One region of the uncultured Rummeliibacillus sp. genome, then DNA from elsewhere that is predicted to be linked to it. Evidence: riboswitches for the same ligand, from Rfam matches in the RefSeq annotation. Region 1 holds a riboswitch; each other region holds the start of a gene.
What was found. A riboswitch is a leader RNA that binds a small molecule or an ion and turns the genes downstream of it on or off. The one in region 1 is predicted to bind S-adenosylmethionine.

Region 1 (6,091 bases):
GAAGCACCAGCAGTTACAGATACGTTATTAGGGATTATACCGACTAATCCTGTAGCAGCATTTGTAGAAGCAAACATGTTGCAAATTATTTTCTTCTCGGTATTCATAGGGATAGCTTTAGCATTTTTGGGAGACCGAGTAAAGTCTGCTTTAAAGGTAGTTGATGAGGCTAATGAAATTATGCTGTATTTAGTATCATTAGTTATGAAATTTGCACCATATGGTACATTTGGTTTGATCGCTTCTGCGATTGGTAAACAAGGATTTGATGCGATTAAAGCAATGGGACTTTATATGATTGTCGTTTTAGTCGCATTAATCGTTCACTTTGTTTTGGTTTACGGTGGTGCGCTTAAATTTTTGGCGAAAAAGAATCCAATTCAATTTGTGAAGGATTTCTTCCCGGCCATGACGGTTGCGTTTAGTACTTCAAGTAGTGGTGCAACATTGCCGATTTCTATGAAATTAGCTCAAACTAAACTAGGTGTCCCTAAATCTATAAGTAGTTTCGTTCAGCCGCTAGGTGCGACAGTAAATATGGATGGAACAGCCATTATGCAGGGGGTTGCAACTGTATTTATAGCACAAGTATATGGAGTCAATCTTACTATCACAGAATTAGCGATTGTTGTCATCATCGCAGTTCTTGCAAGTATTGGTACAGCAGCAGTGCCTGGAGCTGGTCTGATCATGTTAGCAATGGTATTAAATGCTGTGTCATTACCAGTAGAAGGAATTGCTTTAATAATCGGTATTGACCGAATACTTGATATGGCTCGTACGGCAGTAAATGTGTCAGGAGATGCTGTATGTGCAATGTACGTTTCGCAAACTGAAAAAGGTAGCGAAGAACAATATACAGAAAATGAAAAATCACTACCTCAAGCACAATAAGGCGGGGTAGCGAAAAATTTCAGATTAATGAAGAACAACTAAGTCCTTAATCTCTTCATAGGTTAAGGACTTTTTCTTTGGTTTCTTTACTTTATTAGCCAATCCACGCAAAACGATGGGGAATCCACGTATTTTGGGATCCAATCCACGCAGATCAGGGTTTAATCCACGCAATCGAGCATCCAATCCACGCAATTCAAAATTGAATCCACGTTCCGGACAATTTAGGTCATCCGTAAGTGCATCAAAGAAAAGAAGGAGATACTCCTATTAAGCGCGACAGATATTTCATTAGATTCAAAAAAACTATCCGCGATAAGTAGTCTTGAACTATCAAGAATGATTAGAAATCCAATCCACGCAATCGAGCATCCAATCCACGCAAATCAGGGTTTAATCCACGCATTTAGGAATCCAATCCACGCAATCGGGAGTTCAATCCACGCAAATAGAAATTGAATCCACGTTCCGGACAATTTAAGTCCTCCGCGAATGAATCAATCCAGAATGAAACAAGGGAACACTCCAAGCTTAGCGGGTGTTCCTTTGTTTACGTTACAGATTATTTTGATGTACAAATCACTGTACGGTGCCCGTGAGGAAATACATGTTTCATATAATTTCCTGAGGTTACTGGAATCTTGAGACCTTTTTGTTCTAAAATCATCCAAATTGTTCGGTCTAATGCAAAGATTTCTTCCTTCATCAATCGGTTTATCTGACTTTTTTTGAAAGCCAATTGATATGTCTTTCTTTGGAACTTAACTGTCATGTAGTAATGGGGCAATGTTTTGACTACTACTTCACATACATCTCCATTTTCGGATAACTCTTGTTGAACACAATTTCCAAGATGTTTGAAAAAATCCTTTGCTGATAGATGTTGAATCATTTGTGTTCGAATAAGACTACTGCTGTTCATTTTAGATTCTCTCCTTTTTTATGAGCCAAAATGGTCTCTATTTCAATAAGGTATGAAGAGAAAAAAATAAACCCCTCTACTGCAGTTGTGAATGCAATAGAGGGGTTCGCTAAATCCCGTTCGTTATCATTCAAAGCACTGCTTTGCTGGATGAAGCACCTTACCGCTTGGCAGGTTGCTGTGAAGTCAATGAGCCAGGACTCTCGTTCACTCTCGATAACCTTATTAAATTAAATGTATTATAGCATAATATATCTTTAGATACAAGATTGAAAGTTAAAATATGTATAATTATAGGGCTAAGTAATGGGGTGAGTTGATAAAATTTCCATAATATAATCTTTTAAATGATGAAGAATCGCTCTCCATTATGACCGTCATTAATTAAAATTTTGGGCCTTTTCTTGTTTGATAGTTTCTCATATTTCTTCCTTTCATTACAATAAAATTTTTGTCCGATTTTCTTTCCTACTTTCTATGTAATTAGTAAATAGAAAGAAAGTAGGTAGATGTAAGTGGCGTGTTTTGACTACTTAGCACCTTATGTCATATTTGAAAGCGTACAGGAAATGGACGAACATGTTGAGGGGCATATTCGAAAAAATTTTTATGAATTAACCGAATCTGAAAAAGCTGTCTTATATAAAGTCGCATCGCATGCACTAGATTACCCAGGGGTATGTCATCTAAAAGCAAAAACAATCGCAGAATCTTTAGGAATATCTATAAGAACCGTTTTTCGAAGTTTAAAACATCTTGAAGAACTTCGGATTATTCAACGTATACATACAAAAAAGATGAATGGCATTAAAGGTGCCAACATCATTTTAATTTTAGCTTCACATGACACATCGAGCGTGTCACATCAAGAAAACGCCGAAAATGCATGTGAGCGTAAGGGTGAAGCAACTAATTTTCAAAAGGAACCATCTAATTCTCTTAATCAAAAACAAATATATGTAAAACATACCTATCCGATGCTAAATTCATCATTAAGAAATCGTATCTTCCATCATCTAGCTGCAACTACTGGTGAAACAAAGGAGACAAAGAGATTCCTAGACGTAATCCAAAAACAACTCAAGCCTTTACTAAAGTGGGAAGTATGGCAATCTCAAAAAATGAAGCTTGAAGAGATCGGATTCACACTTTTTAAAGAAGTTGTTCAAAAAAGTAAGAAATGTAATATCAAAAACCCTTTTGGTTATTTGTATTGCAGATTAAGTAAAAAATTGGATGAAGTAATGATGGAAATGATAGAAACATATGCAGCCGAAGCAAGGGATGGCGATTGTAGTGTAGTAAACGAATGAAGATGAAGCATTGGATTTATTTTTATCATATGTATTTATTTGGCATAAAAGATAGTGATGATTAGGTTATCAAATAGGGGATGATTTGATGAAAAACTATTTTATATTAGTATTTATTGTTGCATTAGTACTTGGGGCGATTACTTATTGGAATTTCTACGAAAATAAAATTGACGGAAGTTCGGAAAATAGCGTATGGAAAGCCGAATATGTAGAAGAAAAGATTGGTGGAAGTTCTATAGGATGGATAGCAAATGTCGATCAAAAAAATGATGAAAAATTGACAGTGAAGAAGCTTGAACTTATAAAAAACGGAAAAGTAATGGCTGAGCAAACAGAGTTCAAAGAGTTTAAAGATATTAATGGAAAAAACTACACACTCCATCCTTTTTCGTATCCCGAATTGTATGGAGGAGACGCACCAGAAAAAGAAGATTCCTATCATGTACGGATTATATGGGAAGATCATGCGAATAAAGAACATACGGATGAGATTGAATTGAAGTGAGAATTGCATAGGGATTTAGTAAAAATTAATAAAAACAAGACGGTTGCGTTAGTCCGTTTAATTTGAAAAGGAAACTTAACAAAAAAGGACTTCTTTTAATTATGTTAATAATTTAAGAGAGCCAAAATAAATGAGAAAAGTCATGTTACAACCGTTTAATGAATAAAGTAATACTTGTAGTTAAAAGAAAAGCCTCAATACCAATAAGGCATCGAAGCTTTAAGCTATACATACGTTAAGACTGACTTTGCAATCGTACAAAACGATATTTGTCTTTTATAAATTGTTTGAAATAACGTCCTGGTGAATCGGCTTCCATTAGACCTTTGTAATACAATTCTGGAACTCCGTAGTATTCGAATACACCATCTTTGATAAATTCAATTCTTAAAATCATCGCACTAGAATTATAGCCGACAGAAGCCAATTTAGAAGAAGTAACCGCTTTCATTTCCATAGTAATTCGCCTCCAAAGTTTTCAATATAACTGTTGTGAAAATAATAATAACAGATATTAAGTAAAAATGAAAGCGCTTACTATAAAGATAGTGTAAAAATTTGAAATTCACATTTTAAACGAAAGAAATCTAATATAATAAGAGAAGGGGGGATGATGTTGAAAATCAAACAGCTTATTACTTTTTTAATCATTTCGAATTTATTGACCCTTGGATTTGTTTGCTATTCAATTGTTCAACATAATTTTCAACAAGAATCTTACTTCTTAGATGAAATTCAAGCGCCTCTCGTCCAACTACAAGCGACGATCAATCACCAAAAGGAAAATAACTGGAAAGACCCAGAACTCATTTCATACCAAGCTTCTACTATTCAAAACTCTCTTGAGAAAGTGTTAGATAAATCACATTTTGCACATTCAAAATTGACGGAACATGAACAGTCCAATTTACTTCAAATAAATAAAGCCCTACAAAAACTGCCACAAAATACGGAGTACACAATAGCCAATTGGAAGAAAGAAGATCAACAGAAAGCCATAGCATTGGAGAGGACATTAAAAAAGGCAAAGTTATCAAATGATGACACAAATCATGAAGATTATAAAAGCTTTATGAAACAATGCAAGATAGTTGCGAATGAATTAAAGGAATAATCGGTATGTATGAAAAAGGCTGCTCAAAAATTAGAGCAGCCCTTTTAATCAGATGGGGTAAGTCCTAACAAAAAGTGTGGAAGCAGGTTAACGCTTGTCTACCTAAAGTAATTGAAAGAAATCTATATTATGAAAGAGTGTGATCTTTTTCAATTACCGCATTTACAGCGTCAAAAATGGTGCTTTCAAATTGATCGTTTTGAAGAGAAGTTACGCCTTCAATTGTTGTTCCACCAGGTGAGCATACTTGATCGACAAGTTCCCAAGGGTGTTCACTGCTTTCCATAATCATTTTAGCACTGCCGAATACAGCGCTTGAAGCGATTTCAAGTGCACGCTTCTTATCCATTCCTGCCCGAACCGCTGCTCTTGCCAATGAATCGATATACATATAGCTAAAAGCAGGGGAGGCACCAGCGATTGCAGAAAAGACGGTAAACTGTTCTTCTGGTAATTCAATCATGGAGCCAATTGTATTAAATAAGTTTGTGACCATTTCTTTATCTGCATTTGTTGCATTTTCGGAAGCACTAAAGCATGTTGTAGATGCCCCTACAATTGCATTAATATTTGGCATGACACGAATAATAGATGTAGCTTTAGGTAAATTCGTTTCTAAATAGTCGATAGATTTTCCAGCAGCAATCGAAATGACTACTTGGTTTGGAGATAAGTACTCATTTACTTTTGGCAGTAACTCATCAAACGTTTGTGGTTGAACTGCAAGAATAATGACATCTGCTTTCATCACTTCTTCTAATGTCGAACATCCTGAAATTTGATACGCATCGACTAATTTCTCTGTTTTATGTGAAGAGCGATTGAAACCTAAAATATATGAAGCATTAAATCGCTTACTTTGAACCATTCCTTTAATAATCGCAGTGGCCATGTTTCCAAGCCCGATAAAACCGTATTTCAATTTATATGACACTCCTATCAAATACTCTTTTCAAATTATATTAAGTATAAAGTGTAAATCTAGTTTTGGGTAATATTTTATACTAGAGACATTTTAAACAAAGAAAAGGAAGCAAATCATGTCATTATTGTGACAGGGGAATTTTAAATATGTATATTATGTTAAAGTTTTGGTATGATTAAAGCATTGTTTTAATTTTATCTGATAGGCAATCCATTTCAATAACTATGAATTTTTCTCAATTAGTTGTTATAATATAGTGGAGCTCTTGCTATGAAAAGGAATGAAAAATGAAATAATGGGTAGTGACACAAAACGAGACCAAGCATCACAAGATACAGCTGTCACTGTATCGAAGCCATCTATCTCAAAAATTTTAGCGATGACTGTCAAAACAGGTATTATAAAATCGAATCTT
Region 2 (6,091 bases), on a different contig from region 1:
TTTAATACGATGAAAAATATTATCGTTTCTCGTGGAAACGAACTTCGCAACCAAATGGAAGCTATAGGGTTAAGCAAAGAAGAAGCAGCTGTTGCAGAAAAAGAGTTAGATCAAGGTAAACTTATTATTATCGCTAAAGGATTGCAATAATTTTTAGTTAGGTGTTGTTGTTTCCATTTTAATGAGGTTTATTTCTTTTTTAGAGTGTTTTATTTCTTTTTGGTACTCCTTTATTTCATAAAAAAGAGAATCCCAATTCATCCAGAATGGGATTCTCTTTTTGTTCAAAATTATGCTGAATGGCTAATTTTTTTTTCTAATTTTTTTAGCATATCTATTGTCATTGCATCTAAATCATATTTTGCGTTAAATCCCCATTCCTCTTTTGCGGCACTTGCATCAAGAGAATCTGGCCAGCTATCTGCAATCGCTTGACGAACGGGATCTACGTCATAATCCATTTTGAATTTAGGCATTTGTTTGCGAATAGAAGCAGCTATTTGTTCAGGTTCAAAACTCATAGCTGTTAAGTTAAAGGCATTTCTGTGTATTAACTTATCTGGGTTTGCTTCCATCAAGTCAACAATTGCTTGTAAGGCATCTGGCATATACATCATATCCATGTAAGTATCTTTTGCGATATAAGACGTATATTTTCCTTCTTGTACAGCTTTGTAGTAAATATCAACAGCATAATCTGTTGTACCACCACCAGGAGGCGTAACATTTGAGATTAAACCTGGGAAACGGACACCGCGTGTATCTAATCCAAAACGAGTATGATAGTAGTCACATAAAAGCTCACCAGCCACTTTGTTAACACCATACATGGTTGTTGGACGTTGCAAAGTATCTTGAGGCGTATTATGTTTTGGTGTTGAAGGTCCAAATGCACCGATAGAACTTGGTGTGAAGAATTGTAAACCTAATTCACGAGAAACTTCTAATGCATTAACAAGGCCACCCATATTTAAATTCCAAGCGAATAGTGGTTTTTCTTCTGCAGTTGCAGATAATAACGCCGCCATATGCATCATTGTATCGGCACCAAATGCTTTTGCTATATCGTGCATACGTGTAGCATCCATGACATCAAGAACCTCAAACGGTCCTGCTTGTGTAGATACTTTTCTTATATCTGTCGCCAACACATTATCCTTACCATATTCATCGCGTAATTTCGCCACTAACTCAGATCCAATTTGTCCACATGCACCAGTAATCATAATTTTTTTCATTGTTACTCCTCCTTCTGTCAACTACATATGTATTTTTGGAGTGTACATATTTTCTAAAAATACAACTGTATTTTTAGAGTGTACATTAATAACGCTTTTATTTAACGTTATTACTATATTTTTCGTTAAAAATATTATATATTGTATTCTTTAAAAACACAATAGTTGTTTCTCTTAAAAGAACACATATACAAAAAGACTTTTTCGAATATTTTAATTATAATAAATGAAAAGGAGTGAAGCTCATGCAATTATGGAAATTGACACTGATTTATTTATTTGCAATTATCGCTTGTACTTTTTTGCTATTAATGGATATATCTAAATGGCTAATTTTCATTTTACTTTTTCTTTATGTTTTTTCATCTACCATGTATCCTCACTTCAACGCATTATTATGGACAAACAATCTAAAAAAAGTGGAACATTTTCTTGAATCAAATAAGCATCGCTCTCTCTATGCATACCCGTATGCAATCGCACATCAGACTGTCGCCGAACAAAAAGCCGCTCTACAAAAAATAATCACCTCCTATAAGCAACCGTACGTCAAGCATAACTACGCTTCTATACTTGCAATGCTAGAAAAGGATTATCATCGTGCCTTATCTGAAGCAAAGCAAATTACAAGAGAACCATTCCAAAGCTATATGATTGCCCACAGTGAAGTATTTTTAGGAAACTATGAACAAGCTAAAGCTTTAATACCCAAATTCACAGAAAAGTGGATGTCGCCTTCCATTGAAAGTTTAATCTCTTTTAAACAACAAGATAGGAAAAATTTTAAGTATCATTCAACAAAAGCTATTAAACAAGCTAGAGGTATTCAAAAGTATTTGCTCGTTTATAGCTTTCAAGAAATGGAAGGGAAAATGAAAAGCTGATTGGCTGCTTTTCTATAAAAGAATGTTGAATAGCCCATATAAAAAGGAAAATTGCGCCAGGCAATTTCCCTTTTTGTTTATATCGAACATATGCGATTAGGACTGATTCTATTTATTTTTCATCCAATCAGGTTTACCAAATCCTTTGAATTGTGAATCGATTACTTTTTCAAATTCATCAGATTCAACAACTTCTTTAAGATCTTTTGCAAGTTGTGAATTTTCATCTGCTTCACGCACTGCTACGACATTACGGAATTGATCAGGCATGTTTTCTAGGAATACGGCATCGTCTAATTTCATACCTGCTGCTAATGCAAAGTTTCCTGGTACACCAGCTAGATCCGCACTTTCTACAGCACGAGGAAGTCCTGCTGCTTCAATTTCTTTGAATTTTAAGTTTTTAGGATTTTCCTTTATATCTTTTGTAGAAGCTTTTAATTGGTCAATATTATCATCAATTTTGACTAGTCCCTGATCTTGTAAAGATTTTAAAGTACGAGCTAAGTTTGATGGGTCGTTTGCAATGGCAATTGTTGCTCCATCTTTGATATCATCGACTGATTTATATTTTTTAGAGAAAAAGCCCATTGGTGCTGTTGGTACAATGATTAGACCTTTGATTTTTGTTCCATTTTGTTTGTTAAAGTTTTCTAAGTAGATAGAGTGTTGGAATAAATTCGCATCAATGTCACCAGAATCTAATGCTTTGTTCGGTTGGATATAATCACTAAATTCTTTTAACTCTACTTTGTATCCTTTCTTTTCAAGCTCCGGTACGATTGCTTTTTTAAGCATATCACTATATGGACCTGCTGTTGCACCAATTGTAATGTCTTTTGTTTTTGTTGCTTTACTTGTATCTTTTGATTTATCTCCACCACAAGCCGCTAAAGCCACTGCTAGTACTAGCGTTAATACGCTAAACAAAAATTTCTTCATGTTTAAAACCCCCAATTTTTTATAAAAAGCTATTTTTTCAGAATGCTAGTTACTTTTAACGTTTATCGACTGCTTTTGCAATCGCGTCTCCTGCTAATTGAATTGCTTGGACAATGATGATTAATATAACAACTGTCGCAATCATAATAGTGTTGTCATAACGGTAGTAACCAAAGCGAATTGCTAGGTCACCAATACCACCACCACCGATGATTCCTGCCATTGCTGAGTATGCTACTAAACTAATAATTGTCATGGTGATTCCTTGAATGACACCAGACTTTGCTTCTGGGAGTAACACGTCCTTAATAATCATCCAACGCGTCGCCCCTACAGCAATAGACGCCTCAATAACACCTTTATCAATTTCTCGAAGTGATGTTTCAACAAGTCTTGCGAAAAACGGAATTGATGCGACTGACAAAGAAACACTTGCTGCAATAGGCCCTATCGTATCGCCTATTAACCACTTAGTAACTGGGAATAACGCTACTAAAAGAATGATATATGGAATTGAACGTATTAAGTTAACGATAAAGCCAACCACTACATTCACAAAGCGGTTACCAAGTAAACCGGATCTACTTGTAGAAAACAAGCCTTTTCCTGTGATGAATAAAAGCAAACCAAGTGGTAAACCAATCACCAAGGCTACTGCTAAAGAAATCCCTACCATTAGAAGCGTTTGACCAAATGCTTTCCAAATATCAGGAAGCATTTCTGTAAAATGACTAGGATCAAATAACATTGTCTAACACCTCCACTGTGACTCCACGACTTTCCATATAGGAAATCGAACGGTTAATATCTGCAACTTGCCCATTCAGTTCCATTAGGAAAATGCCGAGTGGCCTTTCCTGTATATATTCAATCGTGCCATGTAGAAAGTTCCCACGTACTTCAAATTGTTGTAGCATATCTGAAATGACACCTTCGCCAGCTACATCACCTTTGAATAAGATTTTAACAATTCTCCCCTTGACGTTTTGTAAAATGGTTGGTGGAATATCAAACGACACTACACTGTTTATAAATTCTTGCGTTAGGGGCTTTTCAGGGTTGGCGAAAATATCATAAACCGACCCTTCTTCGATTACCTTTCCATTTTGCATAATCGCCATGCGATCACAAATTTCCTTCACAACGTCCATTTCATGTGTTATTAGAATAATTGTAATACCAAGTTCTCGGTTGATTTTCTTTAACAATCGTAAAATAGAGGTTGTTGTTGTTGGGTCAAGCGCTGATGTTGCTTCATCGCAAAGTAATATAGAGGGGTTATTAGCTAATGCTCTTGCGATTCCCACACGCTGTTTTTGTCCACCACTTAACTGGGCTGGAAACACATCTTTTTTATCTGACAAACCAACCATATGGAGCAACTCTTTGACTCTTTCATTTCTCTTTACTTTTGATATATTTGCAGCTTTCAATGCAAACTCAATATTTTCCCCTACTGTTTTTTGGCTAATTAAGTAAAAGTGTTGGAAAATCATCCCGATTTTCAATCGTGCTTGTCGAAGTTGCTCACCTTTTAATTTTGTTAAATCTTGACCATCGATTAATATCTGTCCATCTGTTGGCTGTTCTAATAAATTAATGCACCGTAATAAGGAACTCTTGCCTGCTCCAGAATAACCAACTATTCCAAATATCTCTCCGTTATCAATTGTCAATGAGACATGATCTACACCGGTTACGCTTTTCTTTTTTACCTTGTAAATCTTTGATACATTTTGTATTTCCAGCATATACATCCCTCTAATCATTGTTAAATTACTATTGCACAAAAATTCATAATTTCTATTGAAAAACTATGTATTCCTACTAAAAAAAGATACATCCTTCTACTGAAAGATGTATCTTCTAATCAGATGTCGATTTATCTTTCAGAAATAAATTCTGTAGGAATTAGCACCTTCCCAAACGGGGGTTGCTGGACTTCACAGGGCCTATCCCTCAGTCACTCTTGATAAATTCCATTTGTTAAGTTGTAAGTTTATGTTAACCATATTATTTCTTTTTATATTATTTGTCAATCTATTTTTAGAAAAAATAAATTATTTAAAAATATTTTTATATTGGCTTATTTTATGTCTATTATTCAAATACCTTAACATTGAGGATAAATTCTACCGGAACCCATTTATCTTTATATTGGGTATCATTGTGTAGGCATAGCTTTTTTTCTTCGCTAATTAGTTTGGTGATGATTCCTCTATAGTGAACACTAGTTTGTTGGTGCCAAACGTCTAATAATACTTCTTTTTTGCCGTAATATGCTTGCAAAAGTTCTTCCTCTAAGGCTTGTAGGGTCCATTCATCAAAGGTCGGCTTTGTGATTTGCTGATCTTCTTGTTGCCAGGTTCTTAGTCTTTGTACATGTTCTGGCAACATCATCGCAGTCCATTTTATGTTACCTCGATCACGTAACATTTGTAATACCACTCCTTAGTATTGGAATCAGTTTTAGATTTAAATTTTATGCCCACCGAGTAATTTAGAACGATCGATAGCTGTTCCTGCATTTGTATATGATACGGCACGTAATAGAGCCGTAGAACCATAGTGGGTACGAAGGTGATCCATTGTGGTCCCAAGTTGTCGCCGTTTCCAACGTGTTTTATCAAAAAAACTAAGTTGCATAGAATGTTCTGATTCTAACTTTGAAATACTGACACTGATTTGTCGTACAGGGCGCTCGTTGTATTGTTCGTTCAATATCTGTTGGCAAATTTGATAAATAATCATCGTATCGTTTGTTGCTTCATCTATCGTACGTGAACGCTGGAAACCTCCTCCAAAAGCGTTTTTGCTATAAGAAATCCCAAGCGTAATCGTACGTCCTACTTTATAAGCTTCACGCGCTCTTCTTGCCACATCTTCACACATTTCTAGAAGTACGGCGAGCACTTCCGTTTTAGTGTTGTAATCCCGCATCAATATTTGGCTTTTACCATAACTAATTTGACCTTCTATCAATGGCGCTTCGCCAACTTTTGATAGATCAATTCCCCAAGCGTGATA
Region 3 (6,091 bases), on a different contig from region 1:
AAACAGCTTGGAATCACAGCATTAGGAGCTGTTAAGGATGAGTTTAAAATCAGTACCAATACTACTTCAAATGAAAACCCTTTTAAAATTGTATGGATCTCTTTAATAGAGGGAAGTAAAAGCAAAGCATTTTGGCTTTTAGCTGGCAGTTTCTTTATTTGTGGTCTTTCAACTACTGGTCTAATTGGTACTCATTTTGTAGGATATTGCATGAGTTATGGTATTCCGATGGTTCTTGCTGCTTCGATGTTAAGTTTTATGGGAATATTCGATCTGGTTGGTACAACTTTATCCGGTTGGCTTAGTGATAAAATTGATAATCGTTGGCTATTATTTTCTTATTATGGGCTTCGGGGCCTTTCCCTATTGTTTTTACCTTTTGCATTAAATAACGGCTCTATTACTCTACTTGTTATTTTCTCAGTTTTCTATGGCCTTGATTGGATTGCAACAGTACCTCCTACTATTGGCCTTGCAAGACGCGAGTTCGGTATGAAGAAAAGTGCTATGATGTACGGTTGGATGGTCGCATTTCATCAAGTTGGTGCAGCAGTTGCTGCTTATGGTGGTGGACTTATCTACAATATCTTTGATTCTTACACATGGGCATTTATACTTTCAGGGGTATTTTGTGCATTAGGCAGTCTGTTTGTTATTTTACTCAAAAAACATGATCCTAAAAATGAAATTATTATGGATTAAACTTTAAACAGTAATTCTGTGTTTATTCAGCCTTCTTTCCTAGGAATCACTCTTCTTCATCTTCTTTTTATTTTGCTTGCTATTCTTACTACCCGTTAATGTCTGTTGAATCTGAAACAGTTTGAATGTTATTTTACGTTCTATCATCCAACATAATAGTATAAATAGTTTTATATACTATTATGTTCCAGTTTCAATATTAAAATCCAGATAGGCATATCAAGTAATATAAGGAGTGAATTTCTCATTTTTAGAAATAAAAAGAATATGTCTTTTCTTTTAGTTAGCTTTTTGTGCATTTTATTTTATCCCATATTTCTACTACTATATCTTCAAAACAAAATTAGTGGTTCATCTTTTATTCTTTTCTTTTTACTTAGCCTAATTATTCTAACAACTGTTCGTATTTTAAAAAGGAAAAAAGTATACAAAAGAAAAATCAGCTATGCAGTTTGTATACTTTTTATATTATTTTGTTATGAGCTTCCGCTAATTTTTTATGATGCTACAACACATGTGGCACTTCTTTATCAGCCACCTGAGGAAATTATCGAAGGGACTAATATCTATTTACTTGGTGTGAATAGTGTAGAATTCTCTTTAACAAAAAATAAATTAGATGTTTCGAAAATCTTAGAAAGACAACATGTCAAGCCACTTGCTATCGTTGAAGGTGATAATAAAGATCGCTATGCTAGTAAAAATAGACAACTTTTAAGCTGGCTTCATCTTAAAGAAGACACTACTGAACAAATGAAGAAAAATGTTAGTTACTATTTAGAGCAAACCGATCAAAAGACAGAGAAAAAAATAGATGCCTTTCTAAATAGAGAACGTATCGGTGGAGATAGCGGAGGTTTGGCACTTGTATTGTCTGGAAAAGTTAAAAATGAAGGTTTACAAAACGAACACCCTATTGCTATAACGGGAGCAATCGACAAAAATGGTAACGTAAAGACAATTGGCATGTTAAAAGAGAAAATCCAAATCGCTAGTATTTCAGGTATTTCTTATCTAATTATCCCTAGTGGGAATAAAGAAGAAGCTAATAAATTTCGAAAGGAGATTAACAGTAATATTCAAATTTTTGATGTAGCAACAATTGATGAAGCCATTGAGGTTATTGAAAAGATTAATCAAAAATAAAAAGTCGTTCACTTTTTGTGAACGACTTTTTATTTTTGTGTAAATACTTCACTGTTATTTTAAAGAATCAGCAAATTTTGCTTTTAATGCAGATACTTTGTCTGTATTTTCCCAAGGAACATTCAAATCTGTACGACCGAAGTGTCCGTAAGCTGCTGTTTGTTTGTAAATTGGGCGACGTAAGTCTAGCATTTTAATAATTCCTGCTGGACGCAAGTCAAAGAATTCTCGAACCGCTTCAACTAAATCACTTTCTTTAACTTTCCCAGTACCAAAAGTATCGATTGCGATAGATACTGGTTGTGCAACGCCGATTGCATATGCAAGTTGTACTTCTGCACGTTCTGCAAGACCTGCGGCAACAATATTTTTTGCAACATAACGAGCTGCATATGCACCAGAACGGTCAACTTTTGTAGCATCTTTACCAGAGAAAGCACCGCCACCATGACGAGCATAGCCGCCATAAGTATCAACGATAATTTTACGGCCAGTAAGACCTGCATCACCTTTAGGACCACCAATTACGAAACGGCCTGTTGGATTGATAAAGTATTTTGTTTTGTCATCTAGAAGTTCTGCTGGTACAACTTTAGCAATAACTTCTGATTTTAAATCTTTTTTAATTTGTTCTAAAGTTACTTCTTCATCGTGTTGAGTGGAAATAACAATTGTGTCCACTCTTACTGGATGGTTATTTTCATCATATTCGATAGTTACTTGTGTTTTACCATCTGGACGTAAGTAATCTAATTGACCTGATTTACGAACTTCTGTTAAACGACGTGCTAATTTGTGTGCCAAACTAATTGGAAGTGGCATTAACTCAGGTGTTTCGTTGCAAGCATAGCCGAACATTAAACCTTGGTCCCCTGCACCAATTGCTTCAATGTCTGCATCTGTCATAGATCCTTCACGTGCTTCTAATGCTTTGTCAACACCTTGTGCGATATCAGGTGATTGTTCACCTACAGCAACAAGTACTGCTAGGTTTTCTGCATCAAAACCGTATTTACCACGAGTGTAGCCAATTTCCGCTACTGTATCGCGAACAATACCTTTCATATCTACATACGTAGTAGTTGTTAACTCACCTGTTACAAGTACTAGACCTGTTGTAACCGTTGTTTCACATGCTACACGTGCATTTGGATCTTTTGCTAAAACAGCATCCAAAATTGCATCTGAAATTTGGTCACAAATTTTATCTGGATGTCCTTCTGTTACGCTTTCTGAAGTAAATAATCTTCTGTTTGTCATTTGGTTTCCTCCTATTATCAACGAGATCCTCTCGAAAAAAAGATACGGTACTCATTACCCATGTCCGTTTATGTTCTAAACGTCAAGCCAGCTATAAGCTGCTTTTTTAACACGAGGATATAGAAAGTGCCAGTACATAATATAAATAGAATGCAACAAATCGCATATAATAATGAAACAAATCAGATTTGCTTCTATTTTTTGAAAAAAAAAACCTTTCACTCATCGAAAATCAATGAGGAAAGGATATGTTTCGTAAGCACCTTTCACTCTTATCGTTCAAGGAATCTTCCTTGCATCAGATTAGCACCAACGCATCACGTGAAAGATAATGCAGGTTGCCGGGCTTCATAGGGCCTGACCCTCCACCAGCTCGGGATAAGAGTATCCGTTCTAATGCATATACTAAGTGATATTACTATGAAAGTCAAACTTATTTTCTTATAGTAATAAAAAAATCAAATTCATAAAAATTAATTTCCAATTAGTATAGACTATTCGTTTCAATGTGTTATACTAATTCTCGAGATGAAGAAAAGAAACCCATTTAAGGGTAATAACATAAAAAGGAAGGTACGAACAAAGATGAATTCAGTAGAAATTGCGAATGAACTGAAGGGTTTATTACAAGGAAATAACATTTCAGTACAACTTTCAGTCCCACAATTAGTGGAAAAAGCAACTTCCCGCGGTGAAGCAATCTTAACAGTTGATGGCGCTGTTCGTGCAGTAACAGGCAAGTATACAGGACGTTCACCTAAAGATAAATTTATGGTAGTCGAAGAATCTTCTAAAGATCAAATTGATTGGGGTAAAATTAACCAACCAATTTCTGCAGAAGTGTTTGATTCATTATATAACAAAGTTGTTAACTATTTAAAACAAAAAGAAGAAGTTTTTGTGTTTAAAGGCTTTGCAGGTGCAGACAAAGATTCTCGCTTAGCAATCCGCGTTGTTAATGAATACGCTTGGCATAATCTATTTGCTCACCAATTATTCATCCGCCCTACTGATGAAGAACTAAATACACATGAAGCTGATTTCACTATTTTATCCGCGCCTACTTTTAAAGCGGATCCAAAAGTGGATGGTACAACTTCAGAAACTTTCATCATCGTATCTTTAGAAAAACGTATTATTTTAATCGGCGGCACTGAATATGCTGGAGAAATGAAAAAATCTATCTTCGGTATTATGAATTACTTATTACCACAAAACGGAATCCTACCAATGCACTGTTCTGCCAATGTAGGTGAACAAGGAGACGTTGCTCTATTCTTTGGTTTATCAGGTACTGGTAAAACAACGTTATCTGCAGATGGTAATCGTAAACTAATCGGTGACGATGAACATGGTTGGTCTGATAACGGCGTGTTCAATATTGAAGGTGGTTGCTATGCAAAAACAATCAACCTTTCAGCTGAAAAAGAACCAGAAATTTATAACGCTATTACATTTGGTACAGTGCTTGAAAATGTTATCGTAGATTCTGAAACTCGAATTCCTGACTACGATGATGAGACACTAACACAAAATACTCGTGTTGCATACCCAATCCAAAACATTGAAAATATCGTTGATCCTTCTGTTGCAGGTCACCCAAAAACAGTTGTTTTCTTAACAGCTGATGCCTTTGGTGTTTTACCTCCAATTAGTAAATTAACGAAAGAACAGGCTATGTATCACTTCTTATCAGGTTTCACTTCTAAAACACCTGGTACAGAGCGTGGTGTTGTAGAACCTGAACCAGTATTTTCAACTTGCTTCGGAGCTCCTTTCTTCCCATTACATGCTACTGTTTATGCAGAAATGTTAGGAAAGAAAATTGATGAACACCAAGTAAATGTATTCTTAGTAAACACTGGATGGACTGGCGGAATCTACGGTGAAGGTAGTCGTATGAAACTTTCTTACACTCGTAAAATGGTACGCGATGCTATCGACGGTAAACTTAATGATGTATTTACCGACAAAGACCCTATCTTCGGTCTTGCAATGCCAACTGCAATTGAAGGTGTACCAACAAATCTTTTAAATCCGCGTAATGCTTGGGCTAATAAAGAAGCTTATGATAAAAAAGCAACTGAATTAGCTGGTATGTTCCATGAAAACTTTAAAAAATTCGGTGCAGCAGCAGAAGAAATTACTAAAAATGGTGCACCACTCGCTTAAATAAATCAAAACAAGTTAAAAACCTATAAGTAAATCAAAAATCGTATGAAAAAACGAGCAGTATATTCAACTGCTCGTTTTTTTGTGTGCATTTGTACGGGTTTAATGGCAAGTACTCTGATGAGCTAGAATTAAATTCGCTCTTGCGGTGCGGTTATTCGCTCCTGAGACGGTTTTATTCGCTCCTGTGGTGCATTTATTCGCTCGAATTCAAATTTTATTCGCTCTCTAAGCAATTTACGTCCTAAAATCCCCCTCAATATTTTCGCACTCAAAAAAGCACTACAACAAACGTTGCAGTGCTAATCCGTATCATCTGGTACAAATTCAGTGATCAACCTGTATTGTTCAAACATTTCTACAATTGGTTCTGCTTCTTCCTTTGTAACTTGGTTAAAGAAAACTTCTTCTCCATAATTACGGATTTCGAGGCCCTCTCTCATGTCATCATCATGAAAGAGAATGGAAAACCATTTGAGCTTACCATCAATATGTGGCTTTTCTTTAAAGTAATTTCGTGTGTCTTCTTCCAACAGCACTAGTTGGATTTTCACAAGTCCTTCACTTCTTGAAACATAACTAATTTGCTCTAATTCTTGGATTGCTTGTGTTTCTTCTTTCCAATTTTGAATTTGGACTTCGGAATAAGGCTCTGTATAGTTGATCCACAAATCTTCCCAATAGGGATATTTTTCTTCAAATTTCAAGTCATTATTCTTTAACTTTTCAGGGTCCACCCGTGCTTTAATATAGCCCACAATTTGTCACCCCTATGAATGTTGTAACTTCATCCATTGACAAACATCATCTA
Region 4 (6,091 bases), on a different contig from region 1:
CGAAGATCGTATGAGTCAACTAAGTGAAGAAGAAAAGAATGATGGTAAAGCTGTTGCAGCTTCAATAGCAGAATATGCAATTGAATGCTCTATCAACAAAGTATTCGGCTCTGAAACACTTGACTATATCGCAGACGAAGCAGTTCAATTACATGGCGGATATGGCTATATGCAGGAATATGAAGTTGAGCGTATCTATCGTGATTCACGTATCAACCGTATTTTCGAAGGAACAAACGAAATTAACCGTCTAATTGTACCAGGAACTTTCGTGAAAAAGGCGATGAAAGGTGAGCTACCACTTCTTCAACAAGCACAAAGCCTACAATCTGAATTGCTATCAATGTTCCCTGAAGAAATCGGTGACGAACCATTAGCGCAAGAAAAACACTTAGTGAAGATGGCAAAGAAAATTGCATTATTAGCAGCAGGAACAGCAGTTCAACGTTTCGGTACAAAACTAGAGCAAGAACAAGAGATTTTAGTGAATATTGCTAATATCGCTAACCAATTATTCGCGATGGAATCAGTTGTTCTTCGTACTGAAAAAGCACTTGCTCGTGACGGATTCGATAAAGCTGCACAAAAAGTTTTATACACAGAAATTTTCGTTCAAGAAGCATTTGCTGAAATTGAAAAAGAAGCAAAAGAAACAATTATTGGTTCTGTAGAAGGTGACAATGCTCGCATGTTACTATCTGCTCTACGTAAACTTACACGATTCACTCCATATAATTTGATTGCTAAAAAACGTCAAGCTTCTGTAAAACTAATTGCTGCAGAGAAATATACAGTATAGTATTTGAAGAATTTGTATAACGTAGAGAAATCCGGTCATCCTAATAGAGTGATCGGATTTCTTTCTTGAATAAGAAAGTCATCATACAATACAATGAAGAGAAGGGATGTAGTTATAAAACATATAAAAGGAGCATTCTTATGACGATCAGATTAATTCAATACCCAAAATGTACAACATGTAAAAAAGCACAAGCTTGGTTAAAGGAAAATGGAATCGAGTTTGAATTACAACATATAGTTGAACAAACACCTACAAAAGAAGAATTAACAAATTTTTTGAAAATGAGTGGCCTGCCATTGAAAAAATTCTTTAATACTTCTGGGATGAAATATCGCGAACTACAATTAAAAGATCGCTTAAAGGAAATGTCTGAAGATGAGCAACTTGAATTGTTAGCATCAGATGGAATGCTCATTAAAAGACCGATTGTTACCGATGGTCAAAGAATCACATTAGGTTTTAAAATTGATGACTTTGAAAAGACATGGAAATAGTTATACATTTGCTTGTTTTTAAATACGGAATATGTCAAAATTGAAGTGAATTTAAATACATATTTGGAGGGTTAATGATGAGCATACCAACAGATTTACGTTATACAGAAGAACATGAATGGGTAAAAGCAGAAGATGGAAAAGTACGCATCGGAATTACAGAGTTCGCACAATCAGAACTAGGTGATATCGTATTCGTTGAACTTCCACAAGTAGGTGACGATCTAGTAGCAGATGAACCATTTGGTAGTGTTGAATCTGTAAAAACTGTATCTGAACTTTATGCACCTATTTCAGGTAAAGTTGTAGAAATTAATGAAGAACTAGAAGATAGCCCAGAATTTGTTAACGAATCTCCATATGAAAAAGCATGGATGGTTGTGATTGAACCTTCTGACGTATCACAAATTGAAGAATTACTTACACCAGAAAAATACCAAGAACTAATCGAAGAATAATCTTGCCAATAAAAGCGCCACACTTTTTGTGTTGGCGCTTTTACGTACATCAAGCAGTTCACACTATTAAGTTAAGGTTTTTACTGCACTCAATGCGGGATAAAACTGTAAGGAGGAATTAGCTTGTCTGATAAAGTGCTTATTGTAGAAGGTAGGCAGGATAAATTGCAAATTCACCCCATATTAGCAGAAGATATTCCAATTCTATGTACGAATGGAACGATTAGTGCGAGTAATTTAGAAGAACTTATCTATCCCTATGAAGAATATGATTTATATGCTTTTTTTGACGAAGATTATTCAGGCGATTGCCTTCGTGCTTTGATGAAGAGAGAATATCCTGAGACGTATTTTTTACGAACCCTTTCTTTATATAAACAAGTGGAAGTAACGCCAAGAAAATATTTAGCTAGAATATTATTGGCTGCTGATTTTAAAGTAAATCCAGCTTATCTTATAGAATAGGAATGACAAGTTATGCAAGAATGGTCAATTGAAGAATGGGAGAATATGAAGGAAAGTAAAGAACAATGTACTTTCTATTTATACACTTCAATGTGTGGAACGTGCCAAGTAGCTTCTAAAATGATGGAGATTATGGAAGCAACCTTTCCAGACATTCCAATGGGAAAGGCTAATATCAATTATGTGGAACAATTAGCCATAGACTATAAAATTGAAAGTGTCCCATGTTTGCTAATTACTGAAAATGGAAAAGTAAGAGATAAAATCTATGCATTTCAATCTGTTTCATACTTATTTGAAAAAATTCAGAAAAAAGATTGACGATGTTAACATAGAGTGGTAAAGTAACAAACATAAATTAAATAATTATTTACGTTACTCTTATTTAGAGAGGTGGAGGGAAGTGCCCTATGAAGCCCGGCAACCGTCACAATGTGACACGGTGCCAATTCACGCAAAGTGAGAACTTTGGAAGATGAGAGAACGGTTTTCGTATATTACGTGGACCCTTCTGTTAATCTTACAGAGGGGTCTTTTATATTATAAGCGAAAGAGGCTGTTCAGACCCGAGCGGTAATGACGTAAATATAAAAGGTGGTTTTGAGTATGATTCAACTAGAAAATGTCGTAAAAAAATACAAAACCGCTAATGGATCTCTAACTGCAGTTAATGATGTTAACCTATCAATAAATGATGGCGAGATTTTTGGCATTATCGGTTATAGTGGTGCTGGTAAAAGCACAATGATCCGTTTACTCAATGGCTTAGAAAAGCCTACATCAGGTAAAGTCACAGTAAATGGACAGAATATTTCATCGATTAAAGGGAAAGAACTTCGAAATGCACGCCATAAAATAAGTATGATTTTCCAACACTTCAACTTATTATGGTCGAGAACAGTCGAAGAGAATATAGCATTTCCATTAGAGATTGCTGGTATTAGTAAAGCAGAACGTCAGAAACGTGTACTTGAACTAGTAGAGTTAGTCGGCTTGAAAGGAAGAGAAAAAGCATATCCTTCCCAACTATCAGGTGGACAAAAGCAACGTGTAGGTATTGCTAGAGCGCTAGCAAATAATCCAGAAGTGTTACTTTGTGATGAAGCAACCTCAGCCCTTGACCCAGAAACAACGGATGCAATCTTAGATTTACTTGTAAGTATCAATGAAAAACTTGGACTAACAATTGTTTTAATCACACATGAGATGCATGTCATCCGAAAAATTTGTCATCGTGTAGCAGTGATGGAAGCTGGGAAAGTTGTTGAGCAAGGAAATGTTCTAGAAGTTTTCCAATCTCCAAAAGCAGCTGTAACAAAGAAATTCGTTTCTCAAGTTACTGAAACAGCTGGGCACAAAGAGTCCATTTCACAAATGTTGGATGATTACCCGAATGATCAGTTGATAAAGTTATTCTTTGTTGGTTCTAAAACTGAGCAACCTGTAATCTCTTATTTGATACGAGAGTTTGGTGTCGATGTGAATATTGTGCATGGCAATATATCTCCGACAAAGAGTGGTCCATATGGTACGTTAATCGTCCGAATTGTTGGAAATGATAGCGACGTATCAAATGCGATTCAATATTTAGATGAACAAGGTATTAAAACGGAGGTGATCAAGAATGCTTAATGATCTCTTTCCGAATGTCGATTGGGAAATCATGTGGGAAGCTACAAGAGAAACCATTTACATGACGGCTGTTTCAACAGTTCTTACATTCATAATTGGTTTAGTTCTTGGGATTCTGTTATTCCTTACAAGTCCAACACAACTTTGGGCGAACAAAGTTGTCAACTTACTAACGGGCTCTGTTGTGAATATTTTCCGATCAATTCCATTTATCATTTTAGTTATTCTTTTAATTCCATTTACAAACTTTTTACTAGGAACAATTCGTGGAGCTAATGCAGCGTTACCAGCTTTAATCATAGGAGCTGCGCCATTCTATGCTCGAATGGTTTTGATCGCTTTACGTGAAATTGATAAAGGTGTAATTGAAGCGGCACGTTCTATGGGAGCTAAAACTTGGACGATCATTTATAAAGTTTTAATCCCAGAGTCATTACCAGCTTTAATATCAGGTATTACCGTAACAGCAGTAGCATTAGTTGGTTACACTGCAATGGCAGGTGTAATCGGTGCTGGTGGTTTAGGAAACTTAGCGTTTATGGATGGCTTCCAACGAAGTCGTAACGATGTAACATTTGTCGCAACTGTATTAGTGTTAGTGATTGTATTTATCATTCAATTTATAGGTGATTTTATTACATCCAAAACAGATAAACGATAGTTTGGTGTATACGTATTAACGTTCACATATTTGAAAAGAAAAGGGGAAAAAACATGAAGAAACTTGTAGCAGGAATTCTAACAGCATCATTAGCGTTAAGCTTAGCAGCTTGCGGATCAGACGAAAAAGCATCATCTGGTGATTCAAAAGAAACAAAATTAGTAGTAGGTGCTTCTAATGTACCTCACGCAGAAATTTTAGAAAAGGCAAAACCAATTCTTGAAAAAGAAGGCGTAGAATTAGATATTCAAAAATATCAAGATTATGTATTGCCTAATAAGGATTTAGATTCCGGCGATTTAGATGCGAACTATTTCCAACACATTCCATACCTAGAACAACAAATCAAAGATAATGGTTACGACTTTGTAAACGCTGGTGGTATTCATATCGAACCAATCGGTATTTACTCTAAAAAATATAAAAAACTAGATCAACTTCCAAAAGGAGCGACAATTTTAATCAGTAACTCTGTAGCTGACCAAGGTCGTATTCTAACATTACTAGAAGCTAAAGGCTTAATCACATTAAAAGAAGGCATAGATAAAGCTTCAGCAGAAATCAAAGATATTGCGAAAAATCCAAAAAAATTAAAAATCGATGCAAAAACTGCTCCTGAAATGTTAGTGCAAATGTATAAAAACGAAGAAGGAGATGCAGTAGTTATCAATTCTAACTTTGCAATCGATGCAGGTTTAACACCAACAAAAGATGCAATTGCTCTTGAAGACAAAGATTCACCATATGTAAACGTTATTGCAGTGAAGAAAGAAAACAAAGACAATAAAGCTGTGAAAAAATTAGTGGATGTCCTACATTCAAAAGAAATTCAAGACTTCATCAATGAAGAATGGAAAGGTTCAGTAGTTCCTGTATCTGAATAATAAAGATGAAAAAAGACGTTAGAGCGAATTTCGTTCTAGCGTCTTTTTGTGTATATTGAAATAGTTTTCGATATTTAACTCCAAAATATAAAATTATCAATCTTATAATCTATTCTGAGAAATTATTTAAACTGCGTCAATCTAGAGAAGAAGTTACTTACAAAGTCTAAGAAAATTTGTTCCGAAGGTGCTAGCTCGCGGTTTATAGGATAAATAACACCGACATTACGTGTAAATGGAGGTTCCACCAATGCTAGTTTTTTTGTTCGACGAGGGGTAGCGTCATAGAACGCACTTTCAGGTAATAGGGTAACTCCGATACCTGCTGCTACTAATCCTTTTAATGCATCCATATCTTCACCTTCAGAACTAATCTTTGGTGTAAATCCAACTGATTTACATGCTTCTACCGCTACTTTGTTTAATATAAATCCTTCTGGAAATAATGCAAATCCTTCATTACGTAATTCTGTTAATTGGATCTGATCTTTTTTGGCTAGACGATGTGATGAAGGGACAAGTGCTGCGATATTTTCTGTAAACAGGATTTTTTGATCGATACTGTCATCCTTACCGGGGACAGGTCCTAAAAAGGCTAAATTCAGTTCACGTTCCTTTACAGCTTTAATAAGATATTTGTAAGAACCTTGTCTTAAATGAAACGAAACATTTGGATGTTCTTTTTTGAATGCAGA

Region 2: linked by a shared signal. The riboswitch ahead of Q0977_RS05840 (methionine ABC transporter ATP-binding protein) and the one ahead of Q0977_RS15685 (hypothetical protein) in region 1 are both predicted to bind S-adenosylmethionine.
Region 3: linked by a shared signal. The riboswitch ahead of metK (methionine adenosyltransferase) and the one ahead of Q0977_RS15685 (hypothetical protein) in region 1 are both predicted to bind S-adenosylmethionine.
Region 4: linked by a shared signal. The riboswitch ahead of Q0977_RS10810 (methionine ABC transporter ATP-binding protein) and the one ahead of Q0977_RS15685 (hypothetical protein) in region 1 are both predicted to bind S-adenosylmethionine.

The regions. Positions count from the first base shown of each region.
Region 1 covers NZ_CAKQBI010000034.1:16,969-23,059, forward strand. The annotation lists gene Q0977_RS15675 (dicarboxylate/amino acid:cation symporter) at 1-894, shown strand, start outside; gene Q0977_RS15680 (hypothetical protein) at 919-1,089, opposite strand; gene Q0977_RS15685 (hypothetical protein) at 1,457-1,816, opposite strand; SAM riboswitch class I at 1,937-2,039, opposite strand; gene Q0977_RS15690 (helix-turn-helix domain-containing protein) at 2,332-3,129, shown strand; gene Q0977_RS15695 (hypothetical protein) at 3,218-3,637, shown strand; gene Q0977_RS15700 (KTSC domain-containing protein) at 3,873-4,094, opposite strand; gene Q0977_RS15705 (hypothetical protein) at 4,254-4,751, shown strand; gene proC (pyrroline-5-carboxylate reductase) at 4,879-5,673, opposite strand; gene cyoE (heme o synthase) at 5,972-6,091, shown strand, end outside.
Region 2 covers NZ_CAKQBI010000006.1:97,370-103,460, reverse strand. The annotation lists gene Q0977_RS05865 (general stress protein) at 1-150, shown strand, start outside; gene Q0977_RS05860 (L-threonine 3-dehydrogenase) at 291-1,238, opposite strand; gene Q0977_RS05855 (hypothetical protein) at 1,484-2,122, shown strand; gene Q0977_RS05850 (MetQ/NlpA family ABC transporter substrate-binding protein) at 2,231-3,064, opposite strand; gene Q0977_RS05845 (methionine ABC transporter permease) at 3,120-3,812, opposite strand; gene Q0977_RS05840 (methionine ABC transporter ATP-binding protein) at 3,802-4,815, opposite strand; SAM riboswitch class I at 4,944-5,043, opposite strand; gene Q0977_RS05835 (YolD-like family protein) at 5,165-5,500, opposite strand; gene Q0977_RS05830 (DNA polymerase thumb domain-containing protein) at 5,540-6,091, opposite strand, start outside.
Region 3 covers NZ_CAKQBI010000002.1:198,437-204,527, forward strand. The annotation lists gene Q0977_RS02590 (MFS transporter) at 1-702, shown strand, start outside; gene Q0977_RS02595 (S16 family serine protease) at 1,219-1,848, shown strand; gene metK (methionine adenosyltransferase) at 1,903-3,108, opposite strand; SAM riboswitch class I at 3,378-3,493, opposite strand; gene pckA (phosphoenolpyruvate carboxykinase (ATP)) at 3,694-5,280, shown strand; gene Q0977_RS02610 (hypothetical protein) at 5,583-6,038, opposite strand; gene Q0977_RS02615 (S9 family peptidase) at 6,051-6,091, opposite strand, start outside.
Region 4 covers NZ_CAKQBI010000014.1:48,975-55,065, reverse strand. The annotation lists gene Q0977_RS10835 (acyl-CoA dehydrogenase family protein) at 1-799, shown strand, start outside; gene Q0977_RS10830 (arsenate reductase family protein) at 940-1,296, shown strand; gene gcvH (glycine cleavage system protein GcvH) at 1,374-1,754, shown strand; gene Q0977_RS10820 (hypothetical protein) at 1,878-2,219, shown strand; gene Q0977_RS10815 (thioredoxin family protein) at 2,232-2,540, shown strand; SAM riboswitch class I at 2,598-2,701, shown strand; gene Q0977_RS10810 (methionine ABC transporter ATP-binding protein) at 2,826-3,851, shown strand; gene Q0977_RS10805 (methionine ABC transporter permease) at 3,844-4,512, shown strand; gene Q0977_RS10800 (MetQ/NlpA family ABC transporter substrate-binding protein) at 4,566-5,396, shown strand; gene Q0977_RS10795 (LysR family transcriptional regulator) at 5,519-6,091, opposite strand, start outside.